DNA from 3 places in the uncultured Pseudoxanthomonas sp. genome. Region 2 is predicted to be linked to each of the others. Evidence: predicted binding sites of a transcription regulator. Region 2 holds the regulator's gene; each other region holds the start of a gene.

Region 1 (3,365 bases), on a different contig from region 2:
CTTGATCTGCTTGATGCGCGACTGGATGCGCTCGGCATCGCCGGCGCCGTCGATGATGGTGGTGTTCTCCTTGGAGATCACGACCTTCTTCGCACGACCCAGGTCGTTGATGGTGGCCTTCTCGAGCTGCAGGCCGACTTCCTCGGAGATCACCGTGCCGTTGGTCAGCGTGGCGATGTCTTCCAGGATGGCCTTGCGGCGGTCACCGAAGCCCGGCGCCTTGACGGCGGCGACCTTGACGATGCCGCGGATGGTGTTGACCACCAGCGTGGCGAGGGCTTCGCCTTCCACTTCCTCGGCCACGATTAGCAGCGGCTTGCCGGCCTTGGCGACGCCTTCGAGCACCGGCAGCAGTTCGCGGACGTTGGAGACCTTCTTGTCGTGGATCAGGATGAAGGGGTCGTCGAATTCGACCTGCTGCGACTGCTGGTTGTTGATGAAGTACGGCGACAGGTAGCCGCGGTCGAACTGCATGCCCTCGACGACGTCGAGTTCGTTCTCCAGGCCCGAGCCTTCTTCAACGGTGATCACGCCTTCCTTGCCGACCTTCTTCATGGCCTCGGCGATGATGTCGCCGATGTTGCTGTCGGAGTTGGCCGAGATGGTGCCGACCTGGGCGATCGCCTTGTCGTCGGCGGTCGGCTTGGAAAGCTTCTTCAGCTCTTCGACGGCGGCCTTCACGGCCTGGTCGATGCCGCGCTTCAGGTCCATCGGGTTCATGCCGGCAGCGACGGCCTTCGAGCCTTCGCGGATGAACGCCTGCGCCAGCACGGTGGCGGTGGTGGTGCCGTCACCGGCGTTGTCGGAGGTCTTGGAAGCGACTTCCTTGACCATCTGCGCGCCCATGTTCTCGAACTTGTCGGCCAGTTCGATTTCCTTGGCGACGGAAACGCCGTCCTTGGTGATGGTCGGGGCGCCGAAGCTCTTCTCGAGCACGACGTTGCGGCCCTTCGGGCCGAGGGTGGCCTTGACGGCATTGGCGAGGATGTTCACGCCGCGCACCATGCGCGTACGGGCGTCTTCACCGAAACGGATATCTTTGGCTGCCATTGGAAAAACTCCGTGATTCGTAATTCGTGATGAGTGATTCGGGAAACGTCGGGCAGCGGGAAATCGGATGGAGTGGGATCGTCAACGCGGTTGCGCTACTGCGAACCCCCAATCCCCAATCCCGCCTCGGCTCAGCCGAGGATTGCGAGAACGTCGTCTTCCTTGATGATCTTGTACTCGATGCCATCCTGCTTGTAGGCGGAACCGGAGTACTGGCCGTAGATCACCTTGTCGCCGACCTTGACCTTCGGGGCGCGCACGCCACCGGTGGCTTCGACGAACTTGCCTTCGCCGACGGCGATGACTTCACCCTTGGTGGGCTTCTCCTTCGCGGCGTCGGGAATGATGATGCCGCCGAGGGAGGTTTCTTCGGCTTCGATCGGCTTGACCACCAGGCGGTCGTACAGCGGCTTGATGTTGCTCATGTCAATCCTCTTAAGTGATTGATTGGACTAGGAAAGGGGCGGCGATGTTAGCAGTCCCAGGGAGAGACTGCCAACGACGCGGACACAAAAACCCGGCAGCGCCGGATGCCGTCCTATGTTGGGTGGGGGCCATGCGCTTTCAAGGGCCGGTCGAAAAATTTTTTCGCCAGGGCCGTCTGGGCCGGTCTGCGATAATCGCCGGCCCATGCCCGTCTTCCTTATCCTCTCCACCTGCCCGGATGCCGACACCGCCCAGCGGCTGGCGCGGACGCTGGTGGAAGAGCGGTTGGCCGCCTGCGTCAGCCTGTTGCCCGGTGTGGTCTCGACCTACCGCTGGCAGGGCGACGTGGAACAGGCGACCGAGGTCCAGCTGCTGGCCAAGACCTCCGGCGACCGCCGCGAGGACCTGATGGCGCGCCTGGCCGAACTCCACCCGTATGAACTGCCGGAGATCCTGGCGGTCGAAACCGCCGCCGGCCTGCCCGCCTACCTGGACTGGGTCGCCGCCGAAACCCGGGCCCACGCCCGTGCCTCCGAGTGATCCGATGACGCCGATCCGCGCCCTGCTCTCCCTCCTGCTGCTGTCCCTGACCTCGCTGCTGGCGCCGGCCGCCTCCGCCGCGATCACCCAGGACGACCTGCTGCCGGTGGACGAAGCGTTCGTGCTGACAGCTACCGCGCCGACGCGCGACAGGATCGAGATCCGCTGGAAGATCACCGAGGGCTACTACCTCTACCGGCATCGCACCAGCGTGGGCGCCGATCCCGGCTTCGCCGCGCGGCCCCTGCAGTTGCCGAAGGGCAAGGCCTACCGCGACGAGTTCTTCGGCGACGTCGAAACCTACCGCGGCGAGCTGCTCGCCACCCTGCCCGGCCAGCCGACGGCGTCGACCGACCGCGTCACGCTGAAGATCAAGTACCAGGGCTGTGCCGACGCCGGCATCTGCTACCCGCCGCAGACGCGCACGCTGACGGTGGCGTTGCCGCCCGCCGCCGGCGAGGCCTTCGTGCCGCTGGGTTCCGGTGCGCTCACCGGCGGCCTGCTTGGCCAGCAGCCGCAGGCCGGCATGGACGCACTGCCGCTGCCGGAGGAACAGGCGTTCGCGTTCGAGGCGATTGCCTTCAACGGCAACGAGCTGCTGCTGCGCTTCACCCCCGCGCGCGGTTATTACGTCTACCGCGACCGCACGTCGATGGCGCTGGGAGGCGCGCCGGGCATCGCCCTGCAGGCGCCACGCTGGCCGACGGGCAAGGCGCACCGCGACGCGCATTTCGGCGAGGTCACGGTCTACTTCGACCAGGCCGAAGTGCCGGTGCCGTTGAGGCGGGAGAACGCAAAGGCCGCACAGGCGACTCTGCGCGTCACGTTCCAGGGCTGCCAGACCAACGGCATCTGCTATCCGCCGATGACGCGACGGGTGAAGCTGTCGATCCCCGCCGGTACGGTGACGCCGGCCACCATGCCGGACGTGCCGGCGCCCGCCGCCGTCGCAGCGCTGCCGACGAGCGAGACGCCCCCCGCGAGCACGCAGGTCGCGGTTCCCGTCGCGGGCGCGACGACCTCACCCGTTGCGGCCGACGTCGAACGGACACTTCCTCCGGCAGACGTGCTGGCACGCAACCAGGGCGGCGCCATGTCACTGCTCGTCGCACTCGCGCTGGCACTGGCGGGCGGCCTGATCCTCAACCTGATGCCGTGTGTGCTGCCGATCCTGTCGTTGAAGGCGCTGTCGCTGGCCGAGAGCGGGCGCGATGGTGGTGACGCGCGACAGCGCGCGCTCTGGTACACGGTGGGCGTGCTGGTCAGCTTCGTCGCCGTCGGTGCGCTGGCCCTCGCGCTGCGGGCCGCCGGCCTCGCGCTCGGGTGGGGCTTCCAGTTGCAGCAGCCAT
Region 2 (3,365 bases):
GATCGGCGCGCACCTGTTGCAACTGCCGGGTGAGCGAGGGCGTTTCGTCGCTGGCCAGTTCGCCCAGGGCCGCATCGCAGGCCTGGATCAGGCCGGCCGCGTGCGCCTGCCTGCGATGGCTGGCGACCAGCGCTTCCAGCGCAGCCGGCGAAAGATCCTCCCGCTGCAACTCCGAGAGCTGGTGTTCCAGATAGTTGATGCGGTCGGAGACATCGCCTTGGCCCGAAAGTAGTTCGCGTTCGCGCAGCAGCGCAGTCCAGGATCGCGCCGCGTCGCGTACCGTGGCGCGCTCGCGGTCGTTGCGCGCGAAGGCGTCCAGCAGGTCCAACTGGCTGTTGCGGGCCAGCAGCGCCTGGTGTTCGTGCTGGCCATGGATTTCCACCAGCCGGGCGGCCAGTTCGGTCAGCTGGGACAGCGTCACGCTGCGGCCATTGATCCACGCGCGGGAACCGCCGTCGGCACGGATCACCCGGCGCAGCTGGCACTGGCCGTCGTCGTCCAGTTCGTTCTCGGCAAGCCACGCCTGTGCTGGCGACCCGGTCGAGGGGGAGAATTCGGCCGACAGCTCCGCCCGCTCGGCGCCATGACGGACCACGCCGCTGTCTGCACGCAGGCCGGACAGGAACCCCAGCGCATCGACCAGCAACGATTTGCCGGCGCCGGTTTCACCGGAAATGACGGTCATGCCGTCGCCGAATTCCAGTTCGGCCGCACGGACGACGGCGAAATCCTTGAGGGCGAGATGTCTGAGCATGCGGCGGATTGTAAGCGGTGGCGGCTCAGCGTCTGAGACGTCCCGGGCGCGCCGGCTTGCAAAGAAGGGGGAGCGACGTTATCTAGCGGGCATGCATCCGCCATCGCCCCCGCTGGATCCGCGCGCCCGCCAGCTGCTGCGGACGCTGATCTCGCGCTACATCCGCGATGGCGAGCCGGTGGGGTCGCAGACGCTGGCCCGCCATGCGGGGCTGGAGGTGAGCCCGGCGACCATCCGCAACATCCTGTCCGAGCTGGAAGAGGTCGGACTGCTGAGTTCCCCGCATACCTCGGCCGGCCGCATTCCCACCGCCCAGGGTTATCGGGTGTTCGTGGACAGCCTGGTGCAGGTGAAGTCGCTGGGGGACGGCGAAGTCGCGCGGCTGCGGGCCGAACTGGCCACGGGGACGGGGACCCAGGCACTGCTGGGCAACGCTTCGGAACTGCTGTCGGCGATGACCCACTTCGTCGGCGTGGTCAGCGTGCCCCGGCGCGAACAGTTCGCCTTCCGCTACATCGATTTCGTGCCGCTGGATGGGCAGCGGGTGATGGCCATCCTGGTCTTCGCCGACAACGATGTGCAGAACCGGGTCATCGAGACCCGTCGGCCCTACGAGCGGTCGGAACTTGAGCGCATCGCGAACTACCTGAACACCCAGTTCGCCGGGCGACCCCTGGCCGAAATCCGGGCCAACCTGCTGCGGGACCTGCGCCGCGCGCAGACGGAGATGGAAGGCCTGCTGGCCGAGTCGATCGAGCTGGCCGAACAGGCCCTCACGCCGCCGGGCGACGATGTGGTGCTGGCGGGCCAGACCCGGCTCATGGGGGTGCAGGAGCTGTCCGATCTGGAACGCCTGCGCGACCTGTTCGAGGCGTTCGCCCGCAAGCGCGAAATCCTGCAACTGCTCGAGCGCACGATCCGCGCCCCGGGGGTGCGCATCTTCATCGGCGAGGACACCGGGCTCGCGCCGCACGATGGCGTGTCGGTGGTGACGGCGCCCTACATGGCGGGCGGGCAGGTGCTCGGCGTGCTGGGAGTGATCGGGCCCACGCGCATGGCGTATGACCGGGTCATTCCGGTGGTGCAGGCGGCGGCCGATGTACTGGGTGCGGCCTTGAATCCGGATGCGCCGGCCCCATAGGTTGGGGCTTGGGCGGCCGGACTTGCCGCGATGGGACCCGAAATGAACCAACACGACCACGATTCCGACCTGGACCAGGGCCACGACCCGCAGGACACCGACAGCGCGCTGATCGCCGAGCTGGAAACCCTCCGCAATGAACTCGACCAGCTGCGTGCCACTACGCTGCTGGAGCGCGCCGACCTGGAGAACCAGCGCAAGCGCGTGGCCCGCGACATCGAGCAGGCCCGCAAGTTCGCCAACGAACGCCTGCTGGGCGACCTGCTGCCCGTTTTCGACAGCCTGGACGCCGGCCTGGCCGCGGCAGGCGCCGAGCCGAGTCCCCTCAAGGACGGACTGGAGCTGACCTTCAAGCAGTTGCTGAAGGTGGCCGGCGACAACGGCTTGACCCTGCTGGACCCTACGGGCGATGCCTTCAACCCCGAACACCATCAGGCGATCAGCCAGGCCGATGCGCCGGGCGCCGCGCCCGGCAGCGTGGTGCAGGTGTTCCAGAAGGGCTACCTGCTCAACGGACGCCTGCTGCGCCCGGCCCTGGTGGTCGTGGCGAAGCACGACTGAACGTCTGCGCGACGGCGCTTGAACGGCGCCATCGCACCCCTATATCGGGACCATCCACCCGGCCGAGCGCCGGATCCAAACAGAATTTGCTAGGGAGCGAGAACCACCATGGGCAAGATCATCGGCATCGACCTCGGCACGACCAACTCGTGCGTGGCGATCATGGACGGCGGCAAGGCCCGCGTCATCGAAAACTCGGAAGGCGACCGCACCACGCCCTCGATCGTGGCGTACACGAAGGACGGTGAAGTGCTGGTCGGCGCCTCGGCCAAGCGCCAGGCCGTGACCAATCCGAAGAACACCTTCTACGCGGTGAAGCGCCTGATCGGCCGCAAGTTCACCGACGCGGAAGTGAAGAAGGACCTGGACCTGGTGCCCTACGGCATCGTCGCGCACGACAATGGCGACGCCTGGGTACAGACCAGCGACGGCAAGAAGATGGCGCCGCAGGAGATCTCCGCGCGCGTGCTGGAAAAGATGAAGAAGACGGCGGAAGCCTTCCTGGGCGAGACCGTCACTGAAGCCGTCATCACCGTGCCGGCCTACTTCAACGACAGCCAGCGCCAGGCGACCAAGGACGCGGGCAAGATCGCCGGCCTGGACGTCAAGCGCATCATCAACGAGCCCACCGCGGCCGCGCTGGCCTATGGCCTGGACAAGGGCGAAGGCGGTGCTGACCGCAAGATCGTCGTCTACGACCTGGGTGGCGGCACCTTCGACGTGTCGATCATCGAGATCGCCAATGTCGACGGCGAGAAGCAGTTCGAAGTGTTGGCGACCAACGGCGACACCTTTCTGGGTGGCGAAGACTTCGACAAGCGCGTCATCGACTACCTCGTCGAGGAATTCCAGAAGGACCAGGGCATCGACCTGCGCAAGGATCCGCTGGCCCTGCAGCGCCTGAAGGAC
Region 3 (3,365 bases), on a different contig from region 2:
GCCCTTGCCGAGGCGCTCCGTGTCGGCGTCCACGGTAATGAACTCCGCGAGGATGCGTCCGTTGCCCTTGTCGCCGGCCAGGTCGAACACGAACTCGTTCGCGCCGTCAGCTTCCCCCGTGCCCGCCAGGTCGAAGTCGAACGCCGTCAGGGTGCCGATGTGCTCCTGCACCATGGGCGAGCGCTGCACGGCCACGCGCGCCTGGCGCGTGAAGATATTGTCCTGCATGTCGCCGAACAGTCCGCCGGCACCTTCGTCATCGGCAGGCTCATCCTCGCCGCGCGGTTCGCCGTCGAAAGGCACGCGCCGGCCATCGGCCAGCGTCAGCACCCCCTTGCCGAGGCGTTCGGTATCGGCACTGACGGTGATGAAGTCGGCTTCCAGCCGCCCACGTCCCTTGTCGCCCACGACATCGAACACGAAGGCGTTCATGCCGGGCGCCGCGCCCGAAGCGTCGCTGTCGATCTCGAAGGCGCTGATTCGGCCGATGTGCTGCTGGATCACGGGATAGCGCTGCGCGGCTTCGCGTGCCTGCTGGATGAAGAGACCGGCCCCCGCCTCGACGTCCTCGTCGTGGTCATGGTGGTGGTGATCGTGGCTGCCGTCTTCCGCCGCCAGGGCATCGGCGCTGCCGGTGATCGTATGCTCCGTGCCGTCGGCCATGACCAGGACACCGGGTCCCAATGCTTCCTGGGTGGCGCTGACCGTGATGAAGCGCGCGGTAACACGCCCCTTGCCGCGGCTGCCTTCCACGTCGAACACCAGCACGTCCGGGCCGGGCTCGTCCATGCTGGCGGCGTCATCGAGCGAGATCTTGCGGATCGCACCGAGATGCGCAGCCACGACGGGATCCACCTGCATCGCCGCACGCGCCTGTGCGTCGTACTCTTCGCGATCGATGCCGAAGCGCACACCGCCTTCTCGCCCCTCGGATGGGAGGTTGCCCGTGTCCGCCGCCAGGGCCGGCACGACAGACGCACCCCACGCTCCCCACATCACCACCAATGCCAAGATCCAATGCCGCTTGTTGCCCCACCCCATGCCCTGCTCCTTCTGGTTGCCGCGCCGCCCACGGCGGGTCGCGGCGTAGTGGACCACATCCGCCGATCCACCCGCCACAAAAGCGGAGAGGCCCCGATGGGGCCTCTCCGGTAACGACTCGCGCATGCCTGGATCAGGCAGCGAACAGCGCCTTCATCTTCTTCAGCGCATTGGCTTCGACCTGGCGGACGCGCTCGGCGGAAATGCCGTACTCGTCGGCCAACTCCTGCAGCGTGACCTTGCTTTCGCTATCCAGCCAGCGGCGCTTGATGATGTCGCGCGAGCGGTCATCGAGATTGGCCAAGCCCTCGCGCAGCAACTCGAGCTGGTTATCCTCGCTGTCCGCGCGCTCGTATGCCTGCGACGGATCTTCGTCGCGCGCGACCAGATAGCTGGCGGGTGACGGGGGCGCATGGTCCTCGTCCTCGTCCGACGGCGCATCGAACCCGATGTCCCGCCCCGACAGCCGCGATTCCATCTCCATCACCTCGCGCTCGGACACGTTGAGGTCCTTGGCGATGGCGCTGACCTCTTCGGCATTCATCCATCCCAGGCGCGTCTTGGACTTGCGCAGGTTGAAGAACAGCTTGCGCTGCGCCTTGGTGGTGGCGACCTTCACGATGCGCCAGTTCTTCAGGATGAACTCGTGCATCTCGGCGCGGATCCAGTGCACCGCGAAACTGACGAGGCGCACGCCCATGTCCGGGTCGAAGCGCTTCACCGCCTTCATCAGGCCGATGTTGCCTTCCTGGATCAGGTCGCCGAGCGGCAGGCCGTAGCCGTTGTAGCCACGCGCCACGTGCACGACGAAGCGTAGGTGCGAATGCACCAGCTCGCGCGCGGCATCAAGGTCTTCCTCGTCACGGTAACGATTGGCGAGGGCACGCTCGTCTTCCACCGTCAGCACCGGGATCTGGTGCACGGCGCTGATATAGGCGTCGAGCGAACCCAGCGCGCTGGGAATCGGCAGGTTGTGAGTGACCAGGGCGGTAGTGGGAGTGTTCTGGCTCATGGGCATGGATGTTAGCAGTCGGGGGGTTCGACTGCTAACCGTGCCGGAAGTTCCGAATTGTTCCAGTCCTGCAACAGCCGGACCCTCAACGCCAGGCATGAAATTGATTATTAATCAACAACTTGGATATGCCGCAAACATCAGTGCTGCCGGTAACCCGCGGAAGCGGATTAGCGGGCAATCGTTCAGTTTCGGGGCGCCATCGGGACCACGGACGGCGAATGCTCCGCACCCAGACGCGTCAGCACGGCGGCCGCCAGCGCGTCCGCGCCGGGCAAGCAGTAAGGATCGAACCGCGGCGCCAGGTAGTCACGCAGGTGCTCGAACGACCTGCGCCCCATCTCGTGTCCGGCCCCCAGATGACTGATCAACTGTGTCCGGGTCGCCCTTCGCCACAACAGGCGATCCTGCGCGAGCAGCCACCCTGCGAGGCCAGTCAACAGAAGATGGAACAGCGTGGCGGTCATCGCCGCACCCAGCATCCGCACGGGATAGCAGGGTGATACCGCCTGGAGCAGGTCGAATGCGACTGCCCGATGCTCGATCTCCTCGGCGAAATGCCATTCCATCAGATCGCGAAGGCGCGGGTCGGCGTCTGCAAGGATCGACTGGCTCAGGAATTCGTAACCCAGATAGGCATTGATATGCTCGACGCAGCTCACCAGCGACACGCGCAACCACAAGGGCGCGAGGCGATCCATCACACGGAAGACGCATCGCTCCACGACGCGCTCCACGCCACGGTAGGCGTAACCCTGCGCGTCGAGATTTGCCCAGTAACGCTTGTGCGCGACCCCGTGCTGCGCCTCCTGGCGGAGGAAGGCCTCGCAACGCGCACGAAGCGCGCCGTCCGGGATGCGCGGCAGACACCCGTTGAGCGTTCGGATATAGAACGCCTCGTTGGCAGGCACCAGAATGGTGTACGCGTTGAGCAACGACGACACCACCTCATTGCCGGGCAGCCAATGCCTCGGGATGTCCATGCCCAGCGTGGCGATGAATCGACGGGCGGTGATCGTCTCTTCCATGACACCTGTCTCCCGAAGCCTCCGTCACATTCGTCTGCAAGACCGCACGCCGATCGTCGAGCGTTCTCAACGGTCCGCGGATGCGATCGCTTGCGCTTCCCTGATCACGCGCAGTAGGTTGCCACTCCAGATCTTTCGGACATCCTGCTCGGTGTAACCGGCCGCCAGCAGTGCGTCCGTGATCCGGGGCAACGCGCTGACATCCTCCATGCCGGTCACGCCGCCGCCGCCGTCCCAATCCGCCCCGATCCCCACATGGTCTACGCCCGCCACCTTCAGGATGT

Evidence for each region. The regulator HrcA, encoded in region 2, represses chaperone genes, less so after heat shock. The targets are predictions, from matches to a motif close to TTNGCACTCNNNNNNNNNGAGTGCNAA.
Region 1: Q0907_RS17285 (co-chaperone GroES) is a predicted target of HrcA. The motif match lies at 1,523-1,549, and genes of this name have one in related genera.
Region 3: rpoH (RNA polymerase sigma factor RpoH) is a predicted target of HrcA. The motif match lies at 2,065-2,091, and genes of this name have one in related genera.

Annotation. Positions count from the first base shown of each region.
Region 1 covers NZ_CANMLQ010000010.1:40,785-44,149, forward strand. The annotation lists gene groL (chaperonin GroEL) at 1-1,050, opposite strand, end outside; gene Q0907_RS17285 (co-chaperone GroES) at 1,182-1,475, opposite strand; gene cutA (divalent-cation tolerance protein CutA) at 1,681-2,016, shown strand; gene Q0907_RS17295 (protein-disulfide reductase DsbD) at 2,021-3,365, shown strand, end outside.
Region 2 covers NZ_CANMLQ010000001.1:1,214,948-1,218,312, forward strand. The annotation lists gene recN (DNA repair protein RecN) at 1-754, opposite strand, end outside; gene hrcA (heat-inducible transcriptional repressor HrcA) at 846-1,895, shown strand; gene grpE (nucleotide exchange factor GrpE) at 1,938-2,456, shown strand; gene dnaK (molecular chaperone DnaK) at 2,565-3,365, shown strand, end outside.
Region 3 covers NZ_CANMLQ010000003.1:137,876-141,240, reverse strand. The annotation lists gene Q0907_RS10110 (hypothetical protein) at 1-1,098, opposite strand, end outside; gene rpoH (RNA polymerase sigma factor RpoH) at 1,175-2,053, opposite strand; gene Q0907_RS10100 (metal-dependent hydrolase) at 2,239-3,081, opposite strand; gene Q0907_RS10095 (dipeptidase) at 3,148-3,365, opposite strand, start outside.